Regions from separate parts of the Aminobacterium sp. genome, predicted to be linked through region 2. Evidence: riboswitches for the same ligand, from Rfam matches in the RefSeq annotation. Region 2 holds a riboswitch; the other holds the start of a gene.

Region 1 (15,909 bases), on a different contig from region 2:
AGCAGAAGTGGAATCTTTGGTAGGGATTTTTATAGAAACCTTGTTTTTAATTCTGCCAGCTTCATTTTATCTTTTTGTGTATCTTTCTGATGTTCCCTTTCTTGCAGGTCAAACTTCAATGCAGAATATATGGCTTATAGGGACTGGCGTTATAACGTCTTTACCTCTTATTGGCTTTGCCTATGGTGCGCGTCGTTTGCCTTTGAGCTTCTTGGGGATTATGCAATATATACCTCCCACACTATCGTTTTTGTTGGGGTATTTCCTTTACAAAGAACCTTTTACTATGCCTCAGTTCATTACTTTTATCTGTGTATGGATTGCTTTAGTGATGTTTACAGTCGATAATGTTAGACAATGGAGGAAAATTCAACGTTCTAATCGACGTGTTGTATAATATTAATTGAAGAGAACGAGAAAAGGAGCGTTTTTTTATGGGGATCGTGAGTATTGGTAATCTCGAAGAGGGAATGGTTCTCAAAGATGATGTATATGCTCCTAACGGTCGTTTTATTCTTGGTCAAGGGACGGTTCTCCGAGCTAAATACATTAAGATGTTTAAAATATGGGGTGTTAACGAAGCAGATATCAATGGGGTAGACGATCAGGAAATTATTCTGAAGCGAGTTGTAGAAGAAGAAAAACAACAGAGGGCAGAGCTTGAAGTCCGTTCATATTTTCCTGAAGAAGATTTATGGACACCAGAGATGAGAGAGCTTTTTGACTTACGTGTGTCCAGAGAATCTACTTTACTTGATTTCCCATCTGAGTATGAAAAAGAATATGGAAAAAAGACAGAAGTAGTTATCCTTGATTTCGATAATTTAAGTTTGTCTCGCCCTTCTCTACAAGAATTACTAACAAGCCAGGTTCGGCTTTTTTCTCTTCCCGATATCTATTTTAAAATTAGAGATGTTCTTAACTCTCCTGTAAGTTCGGCAATTCATATAGCTAAAGTTGTTGGTACAGATCCCAGTCTGACAGTTCGACTTTTACGGCTGGTGAACAGCTCTTTTTATGGTTTCCCTTCTCCGATTCAATCTGTTTCTCGGGCTGTTGCCATTGTAGGAACCAATGAACTTACCACTCTTGCTCTTGCTATCTCTACCATGAGTGTTTTTAAACATATTCCAGCTGATCTTGTTGATATGAAGTCTTTTTGGAAGCACTCTATAATGTGTGGAATTTTCTCTAGATTATTGGCTTATATGAAGCGAGTGCCATCTGAAGAGCGTTTTTTTCTTGCAGGATTATTACATGATATAGGACGCGTCGTTTTGTATACAAAACTGCCGCAACATATGACATTTGCCATAAGGGAGGCCAGGACGAAAAAAATACCTCTTCTGGAAGCAGAGAGGAAATATCTTGGCTTTGACCATGCCGATTTAGGACGAATGTTGCTTCAACAATGGAATATCCCAGAACCTATACGTGTACTGGTAGGAAGTCATCACCGTCCTCTTGAAGCAGAGAACATAGAGGAGGCTTCTATCATTTGTGTTGCGGATGTTTTGGCTAATGCAGTTCGCCTTGGGACAAGCGGTAACTTTGTTGTTCCTGCGCCTTCTCATGACGTGTGGGAGCAACTAGAACTTTCGCAAGGATCTCTTGAAAGCATTCTCGTACAAGGAGAGAGACAAATAGCAGAAATTATGAAAATATTTTTGGTGGCGTAAAGGAAACGAAAGGAATAATAATGACACCCTACGACAAAATAAAAGCTTTAGAGAAGAAGATAAATGATCTTACCAGTGAAAGAAACACTGTTCAGCAGGTGCTTGAGGCTGCTGTTAGTTCTGCTGGTTTTACATCGGGATTAAGTCGTTCTATTGATATTAAAACTATTCTTGAACAGACTGCAGCTCGAGTTCGTTCTTTTATTCGAATTAAGGGAGTGGCTTTTTATCTTTTTTCAGAAGATGGTCTCGATTTTCCTTGTTATTATTGTGATCCAGATAGATTTTTACCCTTTATAGAGCGAGAAAAAGAGGTTTTGATAGAAGATCATACAATAGCATGGACTATTGACAGAAACAGGCCCATAATACTTTCGTCATCTCAAAATGAAGAACATATATTGCTTCATACGATCATGAGCCAAGGGCGTTCTTTAGGCTTATTGATTGGAATTCTTGATGAGGATCCATCTCAAATTTTAGATATATCATATGCGTTCTTAACGGTAGCGTTGAATTCCACTGCAAGTATCTTGCGTGATGCTGAGTATTATCGGTTGATTCAAAATTTAAATGAAGAACTTAAACAAAAAGTTGCTAAGCTGGAACAGTCTGAACAGCAATTGGAATTGGCAGTTCACGCTAAAGACCGTTTTTTAGCAAATGTAAGTCACGAAATTCGAACCCCAATGAATGCGATTCTTGGCATGGCACGTCTTTTACTTGATTCAAATCTTGCTGAAGAGCCTCAAGAAATGACACGTATTATCTTTAAGGAAGCAGAGAGTTTACTTCATCTTATAAATGATATTCTTGATTTTTCGAAAATAGAGGCTGGAAAAATAGAGATGGAGCGAGTTCCTTTCAGCGTTAATAGACTTGTAAAAGAGAGCTTAAAGGGAATTCAGCCTCTTATGGAACAAAAATGTATCGATCTTCGTTTGTCTATAGATAAGGATGTGCCTCCTATATGTGTAGGAGATCCGAGTCGTATTCGTCAAGTTCTTTCAAACTTACTCAGTAACGCTTTGAAATTTACCCATAAAGGATATATTGCCCTTAGTATTTCTTTGCCAGAAGACAATGGATTTACACATAAGCTTGCTTTCAGAATAGAAGATACCGGCGTTGGCATCCCAGAGAATCAATTTTCCAAGCTATTCCATTCCTTTACTCAGATTGATGCTTCTACAAGCAGAAAATATGGAGGAACGGGATTGGGGCTTGCAATTGCTAAAGAGTTAATTGAGCTTATGGGAGGAGAGATCGGAGTAGAGAGCCGGGTGGGAAAAGGCTCTGTATTTTGGTTTACTATACCTTTTGAGCAGGTCGAAGATGGAAGTGTCGAATTTGTAACAGAAGAGGAGCATTTTACGGACGAAGTATTACCGATGCAACCGCTAGACAAGCGGTTTAAAATTCTAGTCGTAGAGGATTCAGAAACAAACAGAAGAGTTGCAGTTGGTTTTTTAAATAAAATCGGCTGTGATGCAGATGCAGTAGAAAGTGGAAAAGAAGCACTTGAGGCTCTTTCCCAAAAAACGTACGATTTAATACTTATGGATATTCAAATGCCAGAAATGGATGGCATAGAGACAACTCAGAGAATACGAATGGGGTTTGATGATGGGACATATAGAAAAATTCCTATAATAGCGATGACTGCTAATGCGCAGGCAAGTGAAAGAGAGCGTTGCCTACGTGATGGGCTTATGGACGGGTATCTTACTAAACCAGTAATGCTTCATGAGTTATCCTCTGTTTTGAGAAAAAACTTGAGACAAAAGGATAAGATTGTTTTTCATAAAGAAAGGTTACTTGAACGGCTAGCAAATGACCAGAATTTGTTAGTTGAAATAATAAAGTCGTTCAGAAGAGACCTTCCATCTCTTCAAAAGTCTTTGAAAGAAGCTATAGATAAGGAAGATTGCCAGCAAATTTCTCGAGTTGCTCACACGTTGCGAGGTGCCGCTCTTAATGTAGGTGCAGATGAAATTGCATATGAAGCTGAAAGATTAGAAAAAAATGAGGCGTTATCCCTTTCTATGGAAGATGTGAAAAAAAACTGGTTAGAAGTGGATCAGGCGATACTTATTTTTATGAAAGGTACAGAGGAGCCTGATTATTTACTCAAATGAGGAGGAGCTATGAAAGTTTTAGTGGCGGAAGATGATGTAACATCACGATTTATGCTCAAATCTCTTTTAGAGAAGTGGGGGTACGATGTTATAACAGCTTCTAATGGCGAAGAAGCTTGGCATATTTTACGCGAGGAAAACGCTCCTAAACTTGCTGTTGTAGATTGGATGATGTCAGGCTTAGAAGGGCCGGATATTTGTAAAAAGCTAAGGGTGCTTGAAGAGGAGAAAAAGCACTCTACATATACATATGTCATAATGCTTACTGTTCGAGATGAGAAAGAGAACATTTTGGCGGGGCTTGAGGCAGGAGCTGATGACTATATTACAAAGCCATTTGATGCCCAAGAACTTCGTTTGCGTGTTGGTGTAGGAAAGAGAATTGTCGATTTACAGGAGGCTCTTCGTTTTTACGCAGATCACGATCCACTTACTGGGCTTTTAAATCGACGTGCAATATTTGAACGTCTTGATCATGAAATGGCTCGTTCAAGGCGTGAAAACCGTGCTTTGAGTGTGGCAATATTAGATGTCGATCACTTTAAGCAAGTTAATGATACATATGGTCATCTCGCGGGGGATGATGTACTTAGAGAAACGGCGTTGCGGATACAAGACCAGCTGCGTAAGTATGATGTAGTTGGCCGTTATGGAGGAGAAGAATTTTTAATAGTTCTTCCAGGCGTAGCACTTGGAGAAGCTTTGAAAATTGCAGAGCGAGTTCGAAAAAATATTGTAAAAACCACCTTCGGAGAAAAGGAAATTTTGCTTTCTGCTAGTTTAGGCGTGGCAGAGTACGATAAAATATCAGGAGTGGATGAGATTATATTTGCTTCCGATACGGCTCTCTATAAAGCAAAAAAGAGGGGGCGTAATCAAGTAGGAGCGTAGAGTAAGAGGAGGAGAGTGCCATGAAAAAGAAAATCATAACATGCCTTGCATTGTTAGCCGTGTTTGTTTTAGGTATAGCGACGGTAGGAAATGCAGCAGATTTTTCGATTTTTGAAATTCGAGAAATAGCGATTAAAGGTCATAAACTCCATATTCGAGGAGATGTTGATCTTCCAGAAGGAGCCATGTTACATTTAGCGCTTCATTTCCCGGGATTTGATGGTAAACCAGGGAATAAAAAAGATATAAAAGTACATGTTAATAAGCATCATTTTTTTGTCCAGATACGCCTGCCAAAAGGAGAGAAAAATGTATCTTGGGCAGGGATATTGCGTGCTTTCTTCAGACCGTCTTGGCAGAATGAGCAGATAAGGAAGCAAGTTGGAGCTAAGGGGGAGCATTTAAAGGGGCCTAAAGTTCGTTTTGAAAATGGAGAGAAGATCTTTTTTGATCAAAAAAATTTTTCAATAGATATTTAGCCAAAGATTAAAAATTTTTTCGAAAGATATCATCCCTCGATTCGGGGGATGATATCTTTTTCTGATAAAAATAAGTTCAAGAGTTTTCGGCTTCCAGCTTGAAAGGTGTATTTTTGAAGATTTTGTAAAGAAACCCATAAGTAAGGATAATCGAGATGAATATAGTGGGGCAGAATAACGAAGTATCCGCACAAGTCAATACGTGTATTCATTATTGTATGATTTACGGAACCAATCTCCTTAAATTTTAAGAGTTTATGATTGATAATGTTATTTATTTCAGTTATCAAAAGTTCATCTTTTGATGTGTTTTCGGAGTTAAAACTCCATGGCAGTTCCCACAAGCTTGCCCACGGTCCATTTGTATCTCTTTGTCGAATTAATATACTGCCGTTATAATAAAGAACTTCAGCAGTCGCTTGCTTTTTTTCAATACGAACTCGTTTTTTTTGTACGGGACGTTCATGCTGTACCCCTTCTTGAAAAGCTTTACATACTTTTTGAAGAGGACATTCATTGCAACGTGGAAATTTGGGTATGCAGATAAGTGCTCCCAATTCCATAAGGGCTTGATTAAAATCACGAGGTGTGTCTTTGGCAAGCATGTCTTTTGCAAAATTTTCAATTTTTTGAAGGCTGCTGTTTTTTGAGATAGCGCTCTCTATATTGAATAGTCGAGAAAAAACTCTACGTACATTCCCATCGACAGCAGTATATGGCAAATTATAGGCGATACTTAAAATAGCTCCAGAAGTGTATGGCCCGATACCAGGAAGCTTTTTCAGTATCTCTTCATAGGGTGGTACTGTTTCAAAGCCCATAGTTCGTAGTTCTTTGGCCGCTTTCAATATATTTCGAGCACGAGGATAATAACCAAGCCCTTCCCAGCATTTTAGAACTTCTTCTTCTGTTGCTTTTGAAAGAGCTTCGAGATTAGGAAAATATTCTATCCAGCGGTTGAAAAAGGGAACAACGCGATCCATTTGAGTTTGTTGCAACATTATCTCAGAAATCCAGACGTCGTAAGGAGCATATGTTTTACGCCAAGGCAAATCTCGTTTATTATACTGAAACCAAAAGAGTAGTTCTTTTTTTATAGTGGCATATTTTTCCATGACGTACGAATCCGCGTTATTTCGCGGGCATCAGACTCCCTTAAAATTACGTGATCGAAAACGTTAGATGCGGTTTTTTCCTTTTGTGTCTGAACAACAGCCTTTTCGCCGTATGTAAGCTGTTCCTTAAAAATGACATCAATTTCAGAAGGACGCATTGATTGTAATATATTTGTTGGAACGGTTTCTGCTGCCCATTCGACATAAACGGCGTTATTCACATGATTATTAATGTCCAAGTCTCTAATTCGAACGGGGTAAATATCTTCAAGGTCTATTCTTTCTAAAGGAGACAAGGAAGAAAAATCAAATTCAAAAGGAATAATTTCTTTATAATATTGGGATGTTACATGACGGTCTAGCCGCATAGGACGTTTTGTAGAATAATTTATAATTATCCAAGAGGTTGTTGCTTTTGCTAAAACCTCGCCGAAAGAAGTTGTCATTTCAAAGGCTCGAAGGGAATAAAGATTTTTGTATGGGGAATGCCATGTCCTGATTGAGAGAGCTTCATCAAGTTTGGGATATCGGATCATAGAGAGATGATAACGATGAAGAACCCATGTATACCCTTTTTCCATGAGCTGAGGAATCGACATCTCCATTCGAGAGGCATCTTTATCTGCCATATCCTGAAGGTAGTTAAAGATAGGCCCTATTTTAAGCATACTATGGCCGTCTACTTCGAAAAAACGTATATGTAATGATTCTTCATACATGGTAATTATCCTCCTGGCTGAAAGTGTAACATTTTGCATTGTTTATTATAAGGCTTTTGCAGAGATGGAGGAGGTGTTATAGCGATGGAATTCGATAGTTGGAAACAGTTTGCTTCGTTAATGGTAAAGACGCAAATCGAGAGCAGAGGAATACGAGATGTTCGGGTTTTGAAAGCGATGGCAAATGTTCCACGACATCTGTTTGTTTCTTTTGAAAATCAAGCTTTGGCATATATTGACGCACCTCTCCCTATTGGAGAAAATCAAACAATCTCGCAGCCATATATGGTAGCGAGGATGACGGAGCTCCTTTGTGTTGAACCTGGAATGAAAATTTTGGAGATAGGAACAGGCTCGGGGTATCAAGCTGCCGTACTAGCAGAGATGGGAGCCATAGTTTTTTCTATAGAACGCATTTCCTCTCTTGCGCAAAAGGCAAGAAATGTGTTATGTAATTCTGGCTACGATATTAATGTTATTACTGCTGATGGTAGGGAAGGCTACGAGAAAGAGGCTCCTTACGATGGCATTATTGTTACTGCAGCTGCAGATGTAATTGAAGAAACTTGGAGAGAGCAACTTTCATCTGGAGGACGTATTGTTGTTCCATTAAGTGTTGACGTTGGTATTCAACGTTTAGTCGTTTTGTTGAAAGCAAAAGAAGGTTGGATTGATACTCGGTATGATTATTGCCGATTCGTACCTCTAATAGAAGGAACGAGTAAAGAAGAAATGGAAGATGGAAGGAGCCGATGAGTAATGGACATAAGAATACGCTCAGGAGAAATTGAAATCGATGCAACACTCAATAACACAAAGACTGCTTCTCGTATCTCAAAAATATTGCCAATAAAAAGTAGAGCTAATACATGGGGAGAAGAAATTTATTTTACAATTCCCCTTATTGCAGATTTAGAGGACGGAAAAGAAGTAGTTGAAGCGGGAGATCTTGCTTTTTGGCCCACAGGAAGCGCTTTTTGCATCTTTCTGGGGCCTACACCTGCAAGTCAGGGAGATGAGATTCGACCTGCTAGTGCAGTAACGGTTATAGGAAAGGTCAAAGGAGATATTCAGGAATTAAAAAAGGTGAAGAATGGAGACCCTATCTTTATCGAACGGGCATAAATTTTTCACTAGTGAAGATATGTAGGAAAAAAGGGACGGTTTTCAAACCGTCCCTTTTGCTTCCTTCAAATTACTTATTATAGCCGACCTAAAAACTATATCTCCATGTAAGGTAGATGCTTCGTTCGGGTCCGTAGTAGTCCCAGGTGCTAGAGCTATAGATAAATTCTTTATCAAACAAGTTATAGCAGCTTAAGCGAACTGTATGATCTCCAGATTTCCATTCCGTAAAAATATCTGTCTGGAAATAATCGTCACTAGAAGAATAACCATTTCTATTTGCCAAATAAGAAAGAGCGAGTCCAGATGTCCAGGAACCAGAATGATGTTCAATGGATGTTTTAAAGAGCCATTCAGGGAAGCCATAACTGTTGACCCATTCATTACTTTTCTTTTCTTGTGCTTTCATCCATGTCCCGCTAAGGCCCCAAGTCCAATTACGGGCGATGTTCCATTGTCTCATGATTTCCAAACCATATGACTTAAATTGGTCGACATTTTCATAGGTATTATTACGCCAGATGATTTTATCTTCCATGTCTGAATAAAATAGACCAACATTCCAGTTTCCCGTTGCGTCTGATCCCTTTATTCCTAAATCATAATTCCATCCTTTTTCTGGTTTGAGATTGGGGTTGCCAACTGTTCCCCATGGCCCCTGAGCATGCAGCTCGTAGATACTTGGCATGGCGAAGAAACGTCCTGCAGCTATATACCACATACTTCCGTTGTCAAGAGGATATTGAAAGGTTAGCTTGGGCATAAATTCATTATAATTTTCGGCATCATCTTGTCTCCAGATTTCATAGCGGAGACCAAGTGTTCCGATAATATCCCCTATCGGACGGGAGAGTTCTACGAAAGGAGCATAGTTTGTTCGCTTTTGATCAACTTCTGGATCAAAAAAGGAAGAACGGAAGGTTGATTCCTCTCGTCTGAAATAAAGCCCCCAAGAAGCTAAGGTTGATCCCCATTGGCTTCGTTTTGCAAATTCAGTTGTAAAGGCACGATCTTTGTAATAATTGTCATCATTTTGCAGTATAAAATATTTTTGATCATCATAGCCCATTAAAATATAGTAACTGTCTCCGTTGAAACGAAATGTGTGTCGTTGGTACTCTCCTTTTTCTTTGTTCATTTCGATTGGGGTTAGCCAACCTGGTGTTTCATAGTCATTTTTATATTCGCCTATTTCACTTTTAAAGAACCAGTTTTTTCCAGAAAGATTGAGACCGTAGGCATCTTCTTTATATTTGAGAGCGTTAAAATCTTTGTTAGAGAAAGTATTTTTTAGAAGGCGATGTGCTCCTTCCTCTTTATGAGAGTACCAGATGCCGGCGTTAAGACCTTCTCCACTACCTTCTCCACGAACATAATATCTTCTCCAGTCATTGGAGCCGATTTCCCCCTCTATTGTTCCACCCTGAGTGGCTTTTTTAGTAATAATATTAATAACGCCACCTGCAGCCATAGAACCATAGATGGCAGAACCAGCACCCTTTACAACTTCTATTCTCTCTATGTTTGTAATGGGAAAGTTTCGGAAATCTACTGAGGCAGCTCCAGCTGCGTGAGAAGATCTGTAATATGGAACACCATCTACGAGCACTAGAATTTCTGTTACATAACCTCTAATAGTAACTTGTGAGGAATTGGAAAAACCTGATTTTTGTTTTACATACATCCCCGGAACGTTTTGTTCAAGAATGGTTGCTAAATCTCTAGATCCGCTTCTTTCAATTTGCTCTTGGGTAATAACATATGTCGGAGCTGGAACCTCTTCCAGACTCGTTGCCAAACGACTTCCAGTAACGGTCTCTTCGGGAACAGTATAGACTTGTTCCGCTCCTGCTGCTGTTGCGAAAGAGACAAGCAACATAACCATGCACCATACTATGAGTTTCCTATTGTGAATCACTGTAGTCCCCCCTAATAAAGATAAAAAATAAGTGGCGAGGAGCACGATCGATACGATAACCACTCCTCGCCACTACAAATAGGGCGACAAAGACAGTTACCACATCACGCCCTCGCATGATAATGATATGTATCGTTTTTTAATCGGTCTCCTGACTCCAGTTCATCCTTTCTCGCGCCTTCCCAGTCTTCCCAGTGGCTATAGCGAGATTGTCCCTGTTACAGTGGCGGGGCCGTTCTGGTCTTTCACCAGATTCCCAACATCAAAAAACGATCTTTATTATTTGATTTTATGAGTTATCATAGCGATAATTGATGTTCAGTCAAGAGTTTTAAGCCTCACTAAATTCTAAAAATTGCTTTTCTTTCTCTCTTTAAAGGGGTATATGGTGAAAAAAATATGATAAAAACTATAAAACAATTGTTGTTCATAGTGGTATTGCTTTTATTTTCTTGCGCTACTGTGTCGTGTGCAGAGTTTTCTCAAGTTGAATTAGATTATGCACGTGGTTTTAATGTAGAAGAAGGTAATGGTTATTATGTTGTTACTGTATATCGTCCCTGGGGAGATTCTGTTGAACCTGAATCGTATCTATTGATAGATCGCGATAAGCCGATTCCCTTAGAGTATAAGAATCTACACGTTATAAAAATTCCAGTAGAGCGAATTGTTACTGCATCAATGACGATGCTCCCCTTTATAGAAAAGCTTGCCCCTCAAGAAGCTCTTGTTGCTGTCGGTGGTAAACGTTATGTTTATTCAGAGAAAATACGAAATATGGATCTTCCTGATGTGGCGTCAGATGCAGGATCTGGTTTGCGTCTTGATATAGAAAAACTTTTAGCTCTTCAGCCTGACGTTGTTTTTATCTATACATATACAGCAGCAGAAAAAGAATCGGTTGATCGCTTGAGAAAATTAGGAATACCGATTGTTATTGCTTCTGATTATTTGGAAGAAACACCTCTTGGGGTGGCAGAGTGGATTAAATTTGTCTCTCTTTTTCTGGGAAAAGAAAAAGAAGCTCAATCTTTCTTCTCAGAAATTGCCGAGAGTTATATATCGTTAAAATCCCTTGCAAGCCAGAGTTCTGATAGGCCGACTGTCATGGTTAATGCAGCCATAGGTGGAACGTGGTATGTTTCTGGAGGTCAAAGCTGGCCGGCTCATCTTATTCGAGATGCTGGAGCATGCTATCTTTGGTCTGAAGTCGAGAAGAGAGGAAGTGTTCCTATCGATTTTGAAAAGGTGGTGGAGAGGGCTCTGAATAGCAATTTCTGGATAAATACTTCTACATGGCAAAGTCTTGCCGAAGGCGAGAATGAAGATTCTCGTTATACGATATTTCGCCCTTTTAAAGAAGAAAGGGTATATAACAATAATGCACGAGTTACATCTGAAGGAGCAAATGACTACTACCAACAAGGTATAATGCGCCCCGATTTAATTCTAAAAGATCTAATTTCTATTTTCCATCCAGATCTTTTACCAACTCATAGCCTCTATTTTTATCGCCATTTAGAGGAGCGTTCTTTCCCATGAAACGTTCGTCTTTTGTTTCTATCTTTTTTTTAAGTGTCTTCTTTACAGGTTGTATTGTTGCTATTCTCTCTCTTTCCTTAGGATCTGTATCCATCCCCCTACGAGATGTCATTCGCGTACTTTTGGGGGATGGAGGAGTGGAAAATGGGTGGAAAATAATTCTTTTTGAGTTGCGTCTGCCCCGAATTTGCACATCATTAGTAGCTGGAGGAGCTCTTTCTGTTGCCGGTCTTGGAATGCAGACTCTTTTTCAAAATCCTCTCGCAGGGCCTTTTGTTTTGGGCATTAACGCAGGTGCCAGTCTAGGCGTTGCCTTGGCAACGCTTTTAGCGGGAAGTTTGGCAAGTTTAGGACTCGCAACTTCCTCGTGGCTGGGAAGCACTGTCGTTCTTATTGTGATGATGGGAGTGGCGGGCAAAGTAAAAAACAATACAACCCTTTTGATACTGGGACTTATGATTGGGTATGGAGTGAGCGCTTTTGTGAACGTTTTAATTCACTTTAGTTCTCCAGAACGAATTCAACAATTTATAGTTTGGAGTTTTGGCAGCTTCTCTTCTGTAAGTTGGCGTCAGCTTTTATTTCTTGTCCCGGCAGCATGTGTCGGATTTTGTGCCATGCTTTTCTTTGCCAAACAGCTTAATGCCCTCCTTTTAGGGGAAGCGTATGCCTCTACTATGGGAGTTTCTGTATATAGAGTACGCCTGGCTTTAATTGTAATAACGTCTCTTTTGGCTGGAAGTGTTACTGCTTTTTGCGGTCCTGTCGCTTTCCTCGGGGTTGCTGTTCCTCATTTATGTCGCCAAGCTTTGAAGACAGGAGACCACCGTATTTTAATTCCAGCATGTGCTTTATCAGGTGGCGTTCTCGCCCTTACAGCTGATTTTGTAGCTCATATGCCAGGAAGCGCGATGGTCTTGCCTCTTAATGCAGTTACGTCTCTTGTAGGGGCTCCCGTAGTGATATGGATAGTGCTTCGAAGTCGCCGTGGAGGAAATGTATCATGAAGCAAAAATCGTTTCTTCTTTCTGCAGAGAATCTTTCTATAGGATATGGAAAAGGTGGAAAAAGGCGAATTGTAGCCCAGAACCTTTCTGCGACTCTTTATGAAGGAGAGCTTGTCTGTCTTGTCGGTCCAAATGGAGCTGGTAAAACAACACTCCTAAAAACTCTTGCTGGAACTCAAAAACCTCTTGCAGGAAAGAGTAAAGCGATGGAAACTGAGATTTCGACTCTTACTCCTATCAAGCGAGCACAAACATTAAGTTTTGTTTTGTCTGGCCGACCTTTTGTACAGGGCTTTACCGTTTTTGAGCTTGCATCTTTAGGGCGTTACCCCTATACAAATTGGAGAGGAGAGCTTCAAGAGAGTGACAAGAAAACTGTTCTTCAGGCACTTTCAGATGTTAAGGTTCAACATCTGATGGAACGAGATTTTTCCGAGCTGAGTGATGGTGAAAGTCAGCGGGTGCTCATTGCCCGAGCCCTTGCCCAGGACACACCAATTTTACTGCTTGATGAACCGACGGCTTTTCTCGATTTACCTCGGAAAGTAGAGCTTCTCTCTCTCTTACGTCAATACGCTTGGGAAAAACGTAAGGGGGTTCTCATGTCGTTGCATGATATAGATTTGGCCTTGCGTTTTGCAGATCGCCTGTGGGTAATGAATCCGAGTGGCTCCTTTGTTGTAGGAACGCCGGAAGATTTGGCTCTTTCTGGTGTGATCGGAGAGGTTTTTTCTACCGATACAATCCATTTTTCAGAAGATACAGGAGAGTGGAAACTCAAAGAGAACTTGGGGGCTAGGGTCTGTGTTGAAGGAGATACCATTCCTAGTTTTTGGACAAGCAGAGCTTTGCAGAGGAAGGGATATACTCTCGTTTCTGTAAGTCAAGGGAGCTGTACCTTAATAGAAATTGAAGTTTCATCAAATTCTATTCATTGGTCGATTACTTTCCCTTCAGGGGAGAAGATCATAGCTCCTTCTATTGAAGACGTGCTTTTTGCTTTATCTCGTTCTTTTTAATCATTATTCCTTAAAAGAAAATGATATAGGTACTCTAACTTTTCCTGTAAAACTCTCTTCAAAAAGCCATGCTTTAAGGGCCTGAGTGGCGGCACGGTCCAACCGATTAAAACCGCTGCTTTGTTCAGTGTTTACCGCTACAACTTTCCCATTCTCAACGTCTGCTATGCAGATAATTTTCCCCTCTTCTCCTTTGCGACGGCTTAAAAGAGGATATTGGGGGTGAACCTTCCTTTTCACCACAAGGGAAGAAACATCGAAAAGTGTATTTGCTTGTTTTCTAGCATGTCCAGAGTTTCCGCCAGATAGCTCACTAAAAGAAGTTGTTGAAGATTTTGTTGATATATTGGTACTCTGCATGTTCCCTTCTTGCGTACTTTGCTTGTCTTCGGTCAATACTTTGTTATTTTTGCGGGTTTTAGAGAAAGTTTTAGGTTCAGGTGCCTCTTTTTTTTTCGGTGTGGTATCTTTTTTCTTTGTGACTGGAACCTCTTTTTTCTTTTCTGTTTGTGCGTTTTCACCCTTTTCTTTTTGTGGAACAGGAGATGAAGCTGATGTGCCTTTCCCCTCAGAGGAAAGAGAGACAAGACGAAGAGTCATTACTTTGGGAGCAGCGATATTAGTTTTTGCTTCGTGGGGTAGTGTAGAAAGACATAGCAATATAAAGACATGAAAGATAAGGCTTAAAAGAAAAGGACGCCTAAAGTGTTTCATGTCTTATTCCTCCTGAAGAGCAAGAGATATTTGCCCAAGTCCCTTTTCGTGAAGGCGGCTTAAGAGAGTGGCAACTTTTCCATAAGGAACGTTTCGGTCTGCAGCAAGCAGTACAAGCGTGTTACTTTTTTCCGCTTCCATTATTTTGATTGCAAGCTCTTCTTCTGATACTGGAATCTTATCCCAAAGGAGAGATCCATCTATTTGAAGAGTAACATATATAGCTTCTTCTGATCGCAAGGCATCGGCTTTCCCTTCTGGAAGTTGCACTTGCAGCTGACTTTGACCAAAAGAGGTGGTCAAAACAAAAAAAATGATCAAGATAAATAAGATATCAATTAGTGGTGTAATGTCTATTTCTGGCAAATGTTTTCTTGTTGGGCGTAATGCCATGATTACTCACCTTGTTTATATAAAGACGGATCAGTTGTTCCCATTAGCTTTTCGCGAATCAAAAAGTCAGCGCCGCGATAAAGGGTCTCTTCCTGGTCGTCAATTTTTGCAGAAAGGTAGGTGTAGGCTAACACAGTAGGTACAGCGATACTTAATCCCGCAACAGTCGTTAAAAGTGCTTGCCAAATTCCTCCTGAAAGAGCGATCATGGGAGCCTGATTTGCTTGGGGCAAGTCTCGAAAGATTTGAACCATGCCAAGAACAGTCCCCAGTAATCCCAGTAGTGGTGCTACTCGTGAAATCGTTGCCAGAAGAGAGAGACCTTTAAGCCATCGAAAGAGTTCTCTTCTTATTTGCTGTTCGAGCAAAAGTTTAAAAGCTTCCGTATCTACTTGCCAGTGTGTTACGGCTGCTATAAAGAGACGATGAAGAGACGAATCTCCTGAGCGCACAATTTTAGTGGCCTGTTCTGCATTATTTTCATAGAGAGCCTTACAAAGAGAAAGTTCAAGTTTTTCGGGATCAGTCGATGATCGCCGGAAAAAGAAAAGTCGTTCTACAAAAACAGCAAGAGCAATAATAGAGAGGAAAAATATAATCCACATAATTGGGCCGCCGGCTCTCATTATTTCCATACTACGTCACCTCTAAAATATAAAGTTATCATAAAAGTATGATGAATATCTTAGGTATTGTCAAAAGCAAAACAATTCAGCGGTTGACTCCAAAGTCCAACTATCTTAAAATTCAATACAATTTAATTCTCTCCCGAGTACGCAGTATACATGACTTTAACTCTTGGAGACATTGCTATTAGCGTTTTGTCAGACATTATCATATAAAGGGAGTGGTTCATAGTGGAAAGTTCGTCAAAACCCAGAGAAGGTTTTTCGTCTGGGTTAGCTGTTTTTTTTGCAGCTTTAGGTTCTGCTGTAGGGTTAGGTAATATCTGGAAATTTCCATATTTGACTGGTTCAAATGGTGGAGGGGCTTTTTTATTCGTTTATTTTATATGTATTTTGTTTGTAGGGATACCTGTTTTACTCTGTGAATGGTATATAGGTCGTCGTACTCGTCGAAATGCTATTGGTGCTTTTGAGACGTTAAAACCTGGAACTCCATGGAAAGGTATCGGTTTTATGGGGGTCTTATCCGCATATCTTATTATGT
Region 2 (15,909 bases):
TAACAGAAGCGACATCATGTACTTCTGCAAAGGCATCTTGTATTTTTTGTAGTTCTTCTCGTTCAATAAGATCAAGAAGAGATATTTGAGGAGAGGGCATGGATATCACTCCTTTGCAAGCTCTCCTCTTTATTTTACACGTTTTCTGATTTTTCTATACCGCTTTAGCGAGCTCTTCGTCGAGCATTCCTAAAATGGTAGTTGTTAATTCTCCATATAACGGGTTAGATCGTTTTCTCGGTCGAGGCATATCAACCGATATAATTTGTTTGATTTGTCCTGGTCGAGCCGACATGACGATGATTTTATCGGCAAGATAAACAGCTTCGTCTACACTGTGTGTAACGAAGAGAATTGTTTTTTGGTGATTCTGCCAGATACGAAGCAACTCTTTCTGCAGAATTATACGTGTATGAGCATCAAGAGCTCCAAAAGGTTCATCCATAAGCAGCACTTCAGGGTTATTGGCCAAGGCTCTGGCAATAGCTACTCGTTGTTGCATTCCACCTGAGAGCTCGTAGGGATAAGCTTCTTTGAAACTCTCAAGTCCTACCAATCGTAAGTACTCTAACGCTGTTTTTTGACGTTTTTTTAAGGGTACACCAGCAAATTCAAGACCGAGACCTACATTTTCAATAACAGAACGCCAAGGCAGAAGTGAGTATTCTTGAAAGACCATTCCACGCTCTTTTCCTGGCGATGTTATAGGTTTTCCGTGGTAGAGAACTTCTCCTCCCGAAGCCTCTTCAAGACCTGCAATAATTCGTAACATCGTTGATTTTCCACATCCTGAAGGGCCTACAATACAGATGAAATCATTGATGTTTACAGACAAATCTACTGCATCAAGGGCTTTGACCTGCCCCCCCTTTTCTGTAAAGAATATTTTCTCTAATTTTTTAACATTTATTAAGGGCTCCACGATTTTCCCTCCTTATCGTGTTAAGCGCTGCCAACGAAAGCAACGTTTTTCTATAATGCGAAAAACAAAATCCATTATCATTCCAACGACACCAATACTTGCCATTCCGGCTATAACAATATCTGTTCGAGCGACAGTATAAGAATGAGTGATGAGATAGCCTATGCCAGAAATGCTTCCTGGGAGCATTTCTGCAGAAACAAGGCACATCCAGGCGACTCCTAGGCCGACTCGTAAGCCATTGACTATAGATGGAGCCGATGCTGGAAGGAGTATTTTTTTGAAAATATCGTTTTCATGTGCTCCCAGAACGCGAGCAGAGTCGATTAGAGTCTTTCTTACATTTGATACTCCGTAAATAGAGTTTGTAAGAATAGGATAGAAAGCGCCAATGAAAATGATGAAGATCATTGAAAACTTTAAGTTATTGAAATAGACATACCAAGAACCTTCCTCAATTCCTAAAAGGGTGGCCAGGCTGGCAACTCCGAACCAGGCTAAGACAAGAGGAACCCAGGCAAGAGGAGGAATGGGTCTAAAAATACTCAAAAAAGAGTGGAAAAGCTTGAATACCGATCCATAATATCCCATTACGATTCCAATAGGAATAGCAAGAACAATAGCTAAGAAATACCCAGCAAGCACGCGTATCAGGCTTACAATAACGTTATCGAAAAGAGATCCCATACTAATTAAATTTTCTGTGGGATGAGTCAAAAGATCTGCTACATTCCCAACAGTGGGCAAGACAATATCATTACCTATTCGCTGGGCCATGTATCCCCAAAAAACAAGAAAAAGAGACGGTACAATGACCGGGAGAAAAAGAGAAGAGATTTTCTTCATGAGAGTAATGACCTCCCTTTTACATAATAAACGGGAAAGAGCTTGCAGACTCTTCCCCGCATGTACCCTTCATTATCTTAGACAAGGGAAATGAAGAGTTACTTGACATATGAAAAATCAAAGATAAGCGATTGGACGTCATCCATAGCTTTTCCTTTGAGTTGGCCTTTAAATTTATTCATACCGTTTAATACCGATAGATATGTTTGAGCGCCTCGCATCCACCCTTCTGAAGGATCCGTTGTGTATACAATCGTGGATTTTGCCGCGGCCTCTTCTGGAATACCAATCCAATTAGCGGCGATTTTTCCTGCTTCATTTTTATGGTCATTGCACCATTTTGCACTTTGCGTAAGAAGGGTTGTAAAGGCTTTGACCTCCTCAGGGTGTGCTGCAAGAATCTCATCTCGCGCAGCGGCGACACAACAAGGGAAGTGTGACCATTTCCCTGTTGGGGGTAAATTACGAAGATCAATAATAGTCTTCCCTACATCTTGTACTTCTGCTACTTCAGGGAATGGCGCAGGTCCCACCCAGGCGTCAACTTGCTGGCTCATCAATGCAGGGATGAGGTTTGATGTTGACTTGAGGTCGACGAGCAATATGTCTGCATCCATATTATTTGCGTCTTGTGTCAGTGTAAGGCCAGCATCATTCAGGGCTCCTTCCACAACAATACGGGGTGCACTTGTAGGTGAATGATATCCCAGTTTTACAGGTTTCTCATTTTTTGCTACGTAAGCGAGAAAATCTTCCCATGTGTTAATAGGACTTTTTTTACTTACAACAACACCCATTCCATCTGTGTGGATGGGGCATAAGACTTTTATGGGCGTGTTGTTGTCCACTGCCGACATCATGGCAGGAAGAGAGCCCATGCCAATATCGAGGTGTTTCTGGGCAAAGAGAACAGCCGTCTCTGATCCGCTTTTTGCGACAATAATATTAAGCCGGGCTACAGCTTTCCCATCAACCATAAGATCATACTTTTCTTTTGAAACGACAGGTTTCAGCCATGTTCCGAGTTCTTTAAAGTTTTCTTCTTTTGACATGGCGACCATAAATGGTTCTAAGTGGGTTGTAAAAATATAACTGACATTGAGACGAGGTATGTCTCCGGCAATGCCGGGAAGAATTAAAACCATTGACAAGATAACAGCGAGACAAGAGACACATAATGTTTTTTTCAATCCTGAAATGTGCAAAAAAGAAACCTCCCTTATGCTATAAATAATATTTAATTATAAGTTTTATAACAGATCTGAAATATTATAGAAGAGAAAATGATATCGATCAACTATTGAAAATATAAGTTTGTCTGGAAAAACTTTACAAATGGGGGGTATATGGACTATAAAGAGAAGGTACGTAGCACTACAAAATGAGAATACAACGGAGAGTAGAAGGAGGGAATATAATGGGAAATTTAAAATTTCATGTGCCAGACATGTCATGTGCTCATTGTGTTAAACGTATAACTACCGCATTGGAGGAAGCTGGGTATAGTGGTTTTAATGTTGATCTCGAGACTAAAACCGTACATATTGAGACGGAAGATCCTCAAAAAATTATGGATATTCTGGATGAAGCTGGGTATTCCGCTAACATTGAAAAATAACGTTGCTATCTTTTAGGAGGTTACATCAGGCATGCATAGTCGTTCTTTTTTTTATAGCGTTGCTGCTTTTGTTTTTGCATTAGGGCCTGTTTTATATCATTGGTATAACGGACCGGCACGAGGAGCTATTCTCCTTTCATGGTCAATTTTACTAGCATGTGTTTGCTTATTGAAGGATCATTATGTTTTTGGAGTTCCTGCTTCAAAAATATTATCGTGGCTGCGAAGGGTGCGGTCCGACAAAGGAGTAGATTTAAGAATTCCTGCTCCCAAAATGGATGTCAGTTCCGTAATGGGAACCTTGGAAGAGATGCTTACTCGCCTTATAGGAACATTTCGTCATATTTCCTTGAGGATTATACGTGGGCTTCACTCTTTTGTGTTTTCTTTTTTTCGTTTGGAACGTGAGCTTTCAGTTTTTTCTGATGCCTTTAATGAAATGACTCAGGAAGTTGAGGAAGGTGTCGATGCTGGTAGCCGTGTTACGGAGGCTATACAAACTCAATATGCAAGTTCAGAAGAAATATCCTCTACAGCCCAATCACTTGCGCAACTTGCTGAAAAGCTTAATCAAACTGTAACTCAAGTTTCTGAAAAAGCAAATGAGGGACAGTTGAAGTTAAGTGGGGCGGAACATTCAATACAAGACTTGGGAGAAGATGTTATGGGAGTTGCTCGCAGAGCGGCTCTTCTTTCTGAAAAAGTTGCATTGATTCAATCTGTTGTTCAGGTTCTTACTGGTATTTCTGATCAGACGAATCTTTTGGCCTTGAATGCTTCGATTGAGGCAGCCCGTGCTGGTGAAGCAGGGCGGGGTTTTGCCGTTGTGGCCGAAGAGGTTAGAAAACTGGCGGAAGAAAGCCGTAAAGCAGCCCTTGATATAGGAACAAACCTGGAGGAACTGGTGGCGGAGGTCCAGGGTGCCTCCGAAGATGCATCGACTATAGTTGGAAGGGTTGAGCAGACTGTTGTGCATGTTTCAGATGCCCTTCAGGGCGTTGGGCAGATTTTGAGTAACGTAACTCATATCAGTGAGTCTACCCATCAGGTTGCTGCTAGTGCTCAAGAACTTTCAGCATCATCAGAAGAATTAGCAGCTTCTGCCGAGACAGTAAATCATCTTACCGAGCGCATGCAGCAACAATTTAAACTGCTGGGTGAAAATGTAACGACTCTTAACTGTTCTGTGGATAATATGCTCATTTCAAACAAGGAAGGAGGAGAACAGGCACGTTCTCTTCTGCAAGAAATGGCGCAAATACAGGTTGTTGAGCAATGTGACTTTGCTGATATTGCCGATGGAGCTATTAAAGCACACAAGGGATGGATCAAGCGGCTGAAAGAATATCTTGATGGAGGTTCGTGGGATGTGGAAACTGACCCTACTCGTTGTCAATTCGGCATCTTCCTTTCTTTTGTTGAACGTCCAGATGTAATTGATCGTAAGAATTGGAATGAACTTCTTCGCCATCACGATGAACTCCATCACTTGGGACATAAAGTTTTTGAAGCGGCGAAGGAAGGGAATCCTCAGGAAGCACAATATCTCTATGAGAAAGCGTTAGGGATAAGCCAGATTTTAGTAAGAACTTTAGGAGACATGAGTAGTCAGTGCAGGCGGGGAAAAGAATGTCACAAAAATAGCACAGGGTTAATTCCTGTGAGCAGTGCAGAAAATAAATAGCATGGTACAATAATAATTGTTAAATTAAAGCATATAATGAAGCGACGGGAAGGGCCGCTATTTCTTTTTATGAGAAATGCGGCCCTTTTTATATACATGCGTAGGGTATTATGGGATAATAAGTGTTATATCCTATCAATTAACTAGGAATATGAAAGGGAGTTGATTTTTAGCGATGGTCAACAGCGAAAACTCAAAAAAAATATCTTTTTCCGTCACTGGTATGACGTGTGCTACTTGTGCGCGGATTGTTGAAAGATCTCTCAAGAAGGTAGATGGTGTCGTTTTCGCAGGGGTTAATTTAGCAACAGAGACTGCCTTTGTGGTTCTCGAAAAGGAAGTTCCCATGGAAAAACTTGAAGAGGCAGTAAAAAAGGCAGGGTATGAAGTTTCGTATGAACCACCTGAGGATCTTGATCGACGCCGGTATGAAGAGGCGAAGAGAAACCTTGTTATAAGTTGGGGTATAACTCTTCCTCTCATGGTTTTAATGTTTATGCATATGACAGGTTTTCATATGCCGTGGTTTCCTTTGATGGAATTTATTGGTGGGGCTGTCGTTCTTTTCGGTGCTGGACGCGCCTCCATGAAAGGGGCTTGGATAGCTCTCTCACATTTACATGCCAATATGGATGTTCTTGTCTCTCTTGGAGCTCTTGCTGCGTGGCTTACTTCATTACTTGTTCTTGCAGGAGTAAAAGTTGCATCATTCGGTGCTATCGGCGCCATGATTATTGCCCTTCACGTAACAGGACGTTTTATAGAATCTCATTTACGAGATAGAGCTTCAAAAGAAATAAAATCTCTTTTGGAAATTCAGGCACGGGAAGCTCGTATTTTAGATGAGTCGGGAAAAGAAATATCAGTTCCCATCGAAGCTGTTAAAGAAGATTTTACCCTCATAATTCGTCCAGGAGAAAGAATTCCAGCGGATGGAATGATTATTGAAGGGGCAACTTCAGTGGATGAATCTATGATTACAGGGGAATCAATACCTGTTCACAAAGAAGTAGAAGGAGAAGTAACAGGAGGTTCCTTAAATCTCACCGGTTCAATAAAAGTTAAGGCGACAAAAGTTGGAGAAGATAGCTTTTTATCTCAAATGATTGCCTTGATTCAGGAAGCACAAGGGGCCAAAATCCCTATTCAAGCTTTTGCTGACAGGGTGACAAATTACTTTGTTCCAGCTGTTGCGACTTTTGCTCTTATAAGCGGTTTTTTCTGGTATTTTGGCATTGATCGTTTTTCTTTTATTCTTGACGCGGCTTCGCATTATCTACCGTGGGTCACCTCTGTTCGTGAGCCGCTATCAATTGCTATTTTTGGTTTCATATCGACACTGGTTATTGCTTGTCCCTGCGCTTTGGGGTTGGCTACCCCGATGGCTCTCATTACAGGGACTGGCGCAGCTTCCAAAAAAGGACTTGTCATTAGAAATGCAGAGGCAATACAGACAGCTAAAGAAGTGGGCGTTGTTTTGATGGATAAAACGGGCACAATTACTCAAGGGAGTCCAAGTGTTGTCGAAACGAATCTTTCCAATGGCGATCTTGAAGCAGTAGCTGCCCTTGAAAAACATTCTATACATCCTTTAGCGAAAGCGGTAGCGGCTGTAACTGAAACAACACTTGAACCCCGCTCTATGGAAGAGATTACAGGAGAGGGTGTTAAAGGAGTTATTCGCGAAGATTCATATTTTATAGGGAAACCCCAAGATTCATCAAAATATAAAGAACAGCTTTCTTTAGGGCGAACGGTAGTTGAAGTTCGCAAGAATAATGTTGTTGTCGGGTTTATAGCTATTGAGGACCCACTAAGAAATGATGCTATAAGAGCTGTGGAAAGACTTAAAGAGCTCGGAATTACTCCAGTTATGGTGACAGGAGATAATGAACGAACAGCTCGAGCTGTGGCGAAACGAGTGGGAATTGAAAGTGTTTACGCTGGAGTTCGCCCAGATGAAAAGCTGAGTATCCTCAGAGATTTTCAGACAAGCGGAAAAAAGGTACTTATGGTAGGAGACGGGATGAATGATGCGGCTGCATTGAAAGGTGCAGACATCGGTGTAGCCATTGGCTCTGGAACAGATCTTGCTATCGATAGTGCAGATATTGTTGTTGTGCGTGGCGGGATTTCTTCTATTGCGGACGCAGTGGATATTTCTAGGCAGACCTTTACCGTCATTCGTCAGAATCTATTTTGGGCTTTTGCTTATAACGTTATTGCTATTCCTCTTGCTATGGGGGCGTTACTTCACCCGGCCATTGCAGAAACGGCGATGGCTTTCAGCTCTATTTCAGTTATATTAAACTCTATGAGGATACGAGTGTCTAAATAACAATTCTTTTACGATAAAATAGTTATACAAGAGATTCTGATCTTGTCTTTTCGGCATAAAAAAAGCTGCTCCCTTTTGGGGTGCAGCTTTTTTATTGTTTTCTTAGCAATGTCCGTGGCAGCCGGCACAACCGCCACCGCAACCTCCACATCCGCCACCGCGGAGGGCTTCAATTGCTGGGACAAAAACATCCAGAATATCGCCAAGATCGCTAACACCTTCGTCGTTATCGGTCAGGCCAAAACTCTCTTTTATTGCAGGCACAGTATCTGCTCCATCAACAATGGCTTGTACGATATCTCGAAGGGTGATGTTCTTCGATTTAATAACAACGGTTTCTCCAGGAACTATTCCCCAGTCCATAACTTCTACCTCCTTCAATAGGGCATGGTGGTATTGTAAAGGAAATGGCTGTAAAAATAAACAGAATTATTACCGAGTTATAAATTAATTTTTTAAGGGCTTTTTTCATAAAGTTTTTATCTATTTTATCTCTATAATAAAAAATATTAGTCGTGTGTTTTTTGAAAAAATAAGAAAATGACAAAATGATAATTTGCTATTGACGTAAAAGAAGCGAAAGGCTATTGTATGTTTACAATATGACTTCATCAGGTGAACGGGAAGTTTGGTGAAAAGCCGACGCGGACCCGCCACTGTGAGCTTGACGATGAAACATGAGACCACTGGGTAGGAATTAATGTGCCCGGGAAGGTGTTTCGGAGGAAGAAAGCGAGCCAGGAGACCGGCCTGTTGAAGAGAGGCAAATCCCTGCGAGGATTCAGGACTATTTGTGGAAAAACTTTTCTTTCAAGAGAGGTTTTTTTCCTGTGAGCTTTATGGCTGTCCTCGTTGGGACAGCCATTTTTTGTTAAGGAGGATGGTACATATGAAATGGGCTCACGGGAGACTGACCCAATATGTTAATGAGTTTTCTCGACTTGATTTTGTTGAGAAGACCATTGAAGCTCTCGAGAATAGAAGTGAAATCCTTCCAGAAGTCACAAATATTTCAAAATCGAACGACGAGGTTCAAGCTCTTATAGCAGAATACATCGCTCATATTAATGCATCTCTCAATGTAGAAGGAGATGTTCTAGTCTGTGCAGATTTTCTTGAAAAGACACGTTTATTTGTAGAACGTTTAAAGAAAGGACTCTCACAATCCTCGTTATATGGGGAGAAAAGACTAAGACTTCTTTGGGTAGAGGGATTAACCAATCTTATTTATGCTACACAAGATTGGTTAAAAACAGTGGTGCTTTGTTCGAAAGATGAGACGAAAGAAATATACCTCTCGTATTGCAAGGCTTGTCAGAGATCTATAGTGCGTTTTGAGAAAACAAGGCAAGCTATAACGAAGGAGGCCATAGCATGACTTTGCGTGATCATCCACTCTACCCTCTTTTTTCTCCTCGAAGTGTAACGATTGTGGGAGCTTCAGCAGACCTTGATAGTTTAACTGGCCGGACTCTGAAAGCCATGCAACGCTTTGGGTATAACGGTACAGTTTACCCAGTCAACCCTAAATACGATCGTGTAGGGGGACTGCCTTGCTATCATGATCTCTCTGAAATTTCAGAGGCAACTGATGTTGCTCTTATTAGTATAAAGGCTCAGTTTGTTCCGGCTGCTCTTGAGACGTGCGCAGAAAAAGGGATACATAACGTTATTATTTATTCTTCAGGTTTCGCGGAAACGGGCGATACGTCTTTACAGCAAAGAATGATGGACATCGCTCGGGAAGGCCATATTAGGATCCTTGGCCCCAACTGTCAGGGTCTCCTCAACCTGGCAGCAGGAATCCCCCTCACCTTCTCGGGCGCCCTCTATAACGTTGATCCTCCAACAACGGGTCACGTTGCTTTTATTTCTCAAAGCGGAGCCTTTGGTTTTTCGTCTTTTGGAGTAGGTCTCAACCACGGGGTACGATATCGTTATGTGGTTACTACTGGTAATCAGGCTGATATTGATGCTGTCGAGTGTGCCGGGTATGTTATTCGAGATCCGGAAGTAAGACTTCTCATGATGTATCTCGAAGGAATTGATGACGGGGAGCGTTTTTTACAGGTGGTAAGAGAGGCTCGAGAAAGAGACATTGCTGTTGCTGTTTTAAAAGCGGGACGCTCTCCCTCCGCCCAAAAAGCAGCTCAAAGTCATACAGCAGCTTTGACTGGAGACGAAGCTGTCTGGAAGGCCATATTTAAACAATACGGTGTTATTCCACTGGAAGATATGGACGATATTATCGGTATAGGCCAGCTGTTTGGAGCCTCTCCTCGTACTGACGGCAATCGGGCGGCTATTCTTACTACGTCGGGAGGCGCAGGCATAGTAATGGCCGATAGTCTCAATGATTTGAAAATGAGCGTTCCTGAATTTTCAACAGTAAGTAAAAAGAGTATAGAAGAAGTTATCCCAACTTTTGGGGCGTCGCGTAATCCGGTAGATATGACTGTGCAGATTTCTGAAAAACCGGAGAATTTCCGTCAAGTTCTTAATACGGCTCTCGGTGATCCTGATATTAGCATGGTTGTTACAGCTCTCTCAATGATTGTGGGAGAAGCCGGGAGTGTGATGGCGGAAGAGTTGATCCGAAGTTACGAGAAAACCCCGAAACCTCAAGCCGTAGTATGGATGATTGACGATGAACATGGCGAGACGTTTATTGAACGACTTAAAAATGCTGGGATTCCTGTTTTTCAAAGCTTTAGACAGTGTGCTCGTGCTTTAAAGGCTCTCGTAAATTGGGGACAAAGGCGGAAGTTGCCTTCCCATACGATTGAAATGACGTCTTCTTTGCTTGGATCTTTCCCATTAAAACTGACAGAATATGATGCGAAGCGATTATTAGCACGGTATAACGTTCCTGTAACGCGAGAACATCTTTGTCGGGATATGGAAGAAGCTTTTGATGCCGCTGAAGAGTTAGGTTTTCCCGTTGCTCTTAAAGGAATGGCCGGAGAAATTTTGCATAAGACCGAAGCTGATGTTGTAGCTCTCGATATTCGCTCTTTCGATGAGTTACGTCACGCTCTGAAGAAGACGAGAAAAAATCTTAAAGAACATGTTTCGGGAGAAAAAATCCAGGGCTACCTTGTGCAGGAGATGGTTAAAGGTGGTATGGAATGTATCGTCGGAATGAAGCGAGATCCCGTTTTTGGACCTATTGTTGCGGTAGGCCTTGGAGGCATATACGTCGAAGTTTTAAGTGATGTTTCTCTTCGCCATGCTCCTGTGGATGAGGAAGAAGCACTGAGAATGATTCAAGAATTAAAGGGTTTTGGCTTCCTTTCCGGTGCCAGAGGACAACGTCACAGAGATATTCATGCTTTGTCCAAAATTGTCAGTCAGGTTTCTCGTCTTGCTTGTGTTGAAGAAGACCTTCTTGAACTTGATATCAACCCAGTCTTTGTTATGCCTGAAGGAGAAGGTGCCATTGCTGCTGATGCTCTCGTTATCAGAAATGGAGAAAAGTAGCCGATATAAAGAAAAGTTGTGATGTATAGGAAAATAAAGTATGTTAGACAAGACATTCAGAAGAGTTGAGAGATATTTTTACATATTATTAAGGAGGGACTTCTTACATGAGCGGCATGACACCTTATCTTCAGACGAATCAGCAACGCATTGAACGAGACATTGAACACATAGCTTCCTTAGGTGCTACTGGAACATCTGCAGATGGGCGTACAAGCTTTACGTACAGCCTTCAAGATCTGAAAGTACGAAAATATCTTCTTGATATTTTTGAGGAACTTGGTCTTTCCGTTTTTATTGATGGTGTTGGCAATATCCGAGCTAGATACGCTGGAAGCAATCCAGATGCTTCTGTTGTGATGAGCGGTTCACATGTGGATTCAGTTCGGCGTGGCGGAAAATATGATGGCGTGGTAGGTGTTATCGGTGCTCTTGAAGCGATTCGAGTGATGAAAGAAAACAATATCACTCCAAGTCATCCCATTGAAGTGGTCATTTTTTCAGAAGAAGAAGGCTCTAATTTTGGTTCGTGTTGCGCCGGGAGTAAGGCTATGGTTGGCCGATATACTTTTGATGATTTGAATACTCTTAAAAATCTATCAGGTCAATCTATGTATAATTTAGCTAAAAATGCGGGATATGATCCTGATAATATGTCACGATATGTTCTTAACAAGGGTGAAGTAAAGGCCATGATTGAACTCCATATAGAACAAAGTCCCATGCTTCATTCTGTTTCCATGCCCATCGGTGTTGTAGAAGCTATTGCAGGTCTGAGACAAATCAGAGTTGAAGTTGACGGCGTTCCAAATCATGCAGGTGCTACGCCCATGAATTTCCGTCAAGATGCTCTTCTCGGTGCGGCGCATATGATTAGTGCTGTAGAAGAAGCTGTTCAGACAAAAGGAACCGAATCTACTGTGGGAACTGTAGGATATATGGAGAGTGAACCAAACGTTTCAAATATTATTCCAGGTAAAGTTGTATTTTCAATAGATATTCGTGATGTCTATCAACAGCCAATGAACGATGTCGTGGAAGAAGTACGTAAAAGATTTGATGAAATTGCTCAGAGATATAACCTTACATTTTCTATGACGTTGCTGGGAGAGCAGGAAGCAGTACAGCTTTCTCAGGAAGTAATCAGCTCTATAGAAAAAAGTGCCCAAGCCCTAGGCATTCCGTATAAGAAAATGAATAGTGGTGCAGTTCACGATGCTGTTCTTCTCTGTTCCGTTGCTGAAGTAGGGCTTATTTTTGTCCCGAGCGTAGATGGCCGAAGCCATTGCCCCGAAGAATATACATCCTACGAAGATATTAAGCGGGGAGCAGATCTGTTATTGGCAACATTGCTTGATTTAGCGAAATAAGGTTGAAAGATTCGTATTAAGCCAGCTGTTTTTCATGATGTTGTTTTTTCTCAAAGTCTTCCTGGGCAGACATGATTAAAAGTTGAAGCCGATTGTCATTATTGGTCTTGCTTGTTCCAGGGTCAAGGTCAAGACAAAGCATATCAAGTTTGGGGTAGAGGCGACGTAAAACGCCCTCTACTCCTTTTCCTGTAATATGATTTGCCAGACAGCCAAAGGGTTGAAGGCAAAGAATGTGATTAACTCCTTTTTCAGTCATGTCTATAATTTCTGCAGGCAAAAGCCAGCCTTCACCAGCCTGATTGGCGAGACTTGTCACTCGAGTTACCTTATGAGCAAGGGTTGCAAGGGTTTGTCTCGGTGACGCAAAACGGAAGTCTTTAAAGACATTCTCCACCTTATTTTGGTAGTAGCCAGTAAGATGTTCAATAAAAAGTTCCTTTACTGTACTAAGAAGCCCCGGCTGAATAAGGTACGTTTGCCTATTGAATGCATTATTTTGAAATTTCATAAAGAAAAAAGAAGCTAGCGGAGGAAGCACCGGTTCTATTCTTCTTTCGATAAGTTTATGCACAATATAGTTTTGGGCGTATTCGTTGTAATTTACGAATATTTCTCCTACGATACCAATCGTAGGAACACTCTCTGTCAGTACAGGAAGAGAGTTAAAATGATTTACGGCGTCTCTCAACAGAGTGATTAGGTCATCGAAAGAGCCTTTCTCCCTGAGAATGTTTCCGAGACGATATAAAAATCGAGAATGGAGAGCTTGCGAGCTTCCCTTAACTTCTTCGCGTGGAGCCATAGTCAAGTAGAGCGATGTGAGCATATCTCCCCCTAAAAGGCCGATTAGGAGTCCCTTTGCAGCGTCTTTCTTATTGACCTTAAATCCTGCTGTTTCAAAATCTTCAACGCCAAAAGTCGGTACATTAACATCAGGAAAACCGGCAGCTGACAAGGCCTTTTGCGCTAAGGGAACATAATTGGTCGCGCGGCATTGTCCTCCCGTTTGTGTCATTAGAATAGCTGTTGTTTCAGGGTCGTATTTCTTCTCTATAAACGCTTTTACGACATCGCCAATGAGAATAATAGCTGGATAACACATGTCGTTATGTACAAACTCTAAGCCTATATCAGTTGATTTCTGGTCTTGCGGTGGAAGCACCGAGGCATTTAATCCCAGACTTTCAAAAAGAGGCGGTAGTAACGGAGAATAAAATTCCGAGAACCATGGCACAAGAATTCTTTTATTTTGTAAAGAGTGTGTATCATTATGTGATTCTCCCGCTAACTCGTGTATTTCTTGCGTCATTTCTTTTTTCCCAAAATCAAGAATAGATCGAATGCGAATGCGAGCTGCGCCTAAATTAGTGATCTCGTCAATTTTAATAAGGGAATAGTTATATCCTCCAGTTCGCATAATATGTTCCAGTTCATCGGATGTAACGGCATCGACGCCGCAACCAAAGGAAGAAAGATGAAGAAGATCAAGTTTGTTTCTGACTGCTGCTTTTGCTCCGGCGTAAAGCCTATTTGTATAAGCCCATTGCGTAACAACTTGACAATCATCTAAATTCTGGGTGTCCTCTTCCGTGGCAAGAAGATCTGCAGGAATGGCGACAGCTCCAAGATCTGCAATGAGTTGAGGAATACCGTGATTCACAAGAGGGTCAAGATGATATGGACGACATGCTATTGCAAGAATTGGAAGAGACGCAGACCGTGCTTCTTCAAGCGTTTTTTGGGCATTTTCTCGCATTTGTCGCTCATATTCCTGCTGAGCTTTCCGTGCGTTAAGGAAGGCTTTCTCAATACAAGATCTGTTAAGACCAAGCTGCTGTCCATAATTTAAAAGCTGTTTATGAAAAAGAGCAGGATTACGTAAAGAAAAAACAGGTGTGTCGAAAAGGATACCGTATCGTTTTGTCGGATCAAGAGCACTTTTGATCACGTCGCTATAACTACATACAAGGGGACAGTTATAGCTATTATTTGCTGTTCGTATCTCTTTTCTTTCGTGGACAATTAGAGGCATAAAAATACGATCAACATTACTCTGAGCCAAAGTAATAATATGACCGTGCGTTAGCTTTGCCGGAAAACAAATATTATCAGACATTACAGACGATGCGCCTAGTTCGTTGATTTTTTCATGTGACTCGGGGGAAAGTACAACCTCAAAGCCACATTCTCTAAAGAAAGTGCACCAGAAAGGATAGAGTTCATAGGTATTAAGCGTTCGTGGAATGCCGACTGTTCCCCGCCTTTTCCCTAAAGGTTTTGTAGGGCGATGGAAGAGCGTTTTAAAGCGGAGTTCGAATAAGTTACCTCCTTGCTTTTTCTTTTCTCCGTTGCTGAAATGTCTCTGACAACGATTGCCTGTATAAAATTTTTGACCCGTCGAAAAGGTTAAGCATGTTACTGCACAAGCGTTTCCACATCCATGGCAGTGAGTTGTTCGACTAGAAGGAGCTTCCCATGCTTCAAGAATATCTAGAATGTTACGCTCTGATGGAAGATTCTTTTTCTGCTGCCATTGCTCCATGGCATAAATAGCTGCTCCCCAGGCACCCATAAGACCGGCTTCGACGGGGCGAATAACCTGCCTGTCAGTTATCTTTTCGAGAGCTCGAAGCACTGCCGGATTCTGGAAGGTGCCACCCTGAACTACTATAAGAGGGCCAAGGTCGTTATAATCTCTCATTTTGAGAACTTTATGGAGCGAATTTCGAATAACAGAGTAGGCCAGTCCCGCCGCAATATCGGCCACGCTTCGACCTTCGTTAAGAGCTTGTTTTACGCTGGAATTCATAAAAACAGTGCAACGTGTTCCTAAGTCGCAAGGATGAGTCGCTTCACAGGCGATTTTTGCAAAACGTTCCGTGGTAAGGCCTAATGATTCAGCGAAAGTTTGTATAAAGCTGCCACATCCTGATGAGCAGGCTTCGTTTATTTTTATCGTGTCGAGGCGATTATCTTTGATGCCCATGGCTTTCATATCCTGTCCACCAATGTCCAGAATGAAAGAGGCTTGTGGGCAGAGAGTTCGAGCTGCTTTAAAATGAGCCATCGTTTCCACAAGACCATACCCAAGGTCAAGAGCCTTATGTATAAGATCTTCTCCGTAACCTGTGCTGGCTCCTTCTACTATTTTTAAATCGTGTCGTTTTGCAGCTGTAAATTCTCTTTTAAAATGTTGAAGAGCGTCAAGTGTAAGATGGAGAGCGTCTCCTCGGTTAGGTTTATAGTACGAAGCAACAACCTTTTTGTTGCGATCAATGCAGACCAGTTTTGTCGTTGTAGATCCTGAATCAACACCAAGGAAAAGAGGCCCTTCAACTTTCTTTATAGAGATGGAAGGTAAAGCCCATTGATTATGACGGTGAGTCCATTCCAGATATTCGTCATTGCTCGAAAAAAGAGGGGGCAAATCTGCTTTATTGGAAGAAATAAGACTTCTTCCTTCTTGAATATGAGAAATAAGTGAATCTATAGATACAATGCATTCCTTATCGTGAAAAAGCGCGGCGCCAAGTGCCGGTAAAAGTCGAGGATATTTAAGAAATGCTACGTCTTTATTCTCATCTAAGTTAAGCTGTTCTATAAAAGCACGACGTAAAGCAGGAAAAAAGAAAAGGGGGCCTCCTGCGA

Evidence for each region. Region 2 has a riboswitch for cobalamin ahead of VB083_RS04035 (hypothetical protein). Riboswitches for the same ligand answer to the same signal wherever they lie in the genome.
Region 1: another riboswitch for cobalamin. It lies ahead of VB083_RS05190 (TonB-dependent receptor); the one in region 2 lies ahead of VB083_RS04035 (hypothetical protein).

The regions. Positions count from the first base shown of each region.
Region 1 covers NZ_JAYFQR010000009.1:52,440-68,348, reverse strand. Annotated here, with positions in the region: gene rarD (EamA family transporter RarD) at 1-397, shown strand, start outside; gene VB083_RS05230 (HDOD domain-containing protein) at 435-1,679, shown strand; gene VB083_RS05225 (ATP-binding protein) at 1,700-3,817, shown strand; gene VB083_RS05220 (diguanylate cyclase) at 3,827-4,708, shown strand; gene VB083_RS05215 (hypothetical protein) at 4,729-5,187, shown strand; gene mutY (A/G-specific adenine glycosylase) at 5,217-6,302, opposite strand; gene VB083_RS05205 (acyl-[acyl-carrier-protein] thioesterase) at 6,281-7,021, opposite strand; gene VB083_RS05200 (protein-L-isoaspartate(D-aspartate) O-methyltransferase) at 7,106-7,777, shown strand; gene VB083_RS05195 (cyclophilin-like fold protein) at 7,781-8,146, shown strand; gene VB083_RS05190 (TonB-dependent receptor) at 8,235-10,064, opposite strand; cobalamin riboswitch at 10,188-10,363, opposite strand; gene VB083_RS05185 (ABC transporter substrate-binding protein) at 10,464-11,606, shown strand; gene VB083_RS05180 (FecCD family ABC transporter permease) at 11,603-12,613, shown strand; gene VB083_RS05175 (ABC transporter ATP-binding protein) at 12,610-13,632, shown strand; gene VB083_RS05170 (energy transducer TonB) at 13,636-14,346, opposite strand; gene VB083_RS05165 (ExbD/TolR family protein) at 14,350-14,739, opposite strand; gene VB083_RS05160 (MotA/TolQ/ExbB proton channel family protein) at 14,742-15,374, opposite strand; gene VB083_RS05155 (sodium-dependent transporter) at 15,597-15,909, shown strand, end outside.
Region 2 covers NZ_JAYFQR010000005.1:40,753-56,661, reverse strand. Annotated here, with positions in the region: gene VB083_RS04075 (PocR ligand-binding domain-containing protein) at 1-100, opposite strand, end outside; gene VB083_RS04070 (ABC transporter ATP-binding protein) at 155-922, opposite strand; gene VB083_RS04065 (ABC transporter permease) at 935-1,768, opposite strand; gene VB083_RS04060 (ABC transporter substrate-binding protein) at 1,867-2,973, opposite strand; gene VB083_RS04055 (heavy-metal-associated domain-containing protein) at 3,186-3,386, shown strand; partial or broken gene VB083_RS11725 (methyl-accepting chemotaxis protein) at 3,418-4,449, shown strand; gene VB083_RS11720 (CZB domain-containing protein) at 4,519-5,070, shown strand; gene VB083_RS04045 (heavy metal translocating P-type ATPase) at 5,246-7,408, shown strand; gene VB083_RS04040 (hypothetical protein) at 7,511-7,771, opposite strand; cobalamin riboswitch at 8,005-8,177, shown strand; gene VB083_RS04035 (hypothetical protein) at 8,298-8,786, shown strand; gene VB083_RS04030 (acetate--CoA ligase family protein) at 8,783-10,888, shown strand; gene VB083_RS04025 (M20 family metallo-hydrolase) at 10,996-12,258, shown strand; gene VB083_RS04020 (acyl-CoA dehydratase activase-related protein) at 12,275-15,909, opposite strand, start outside.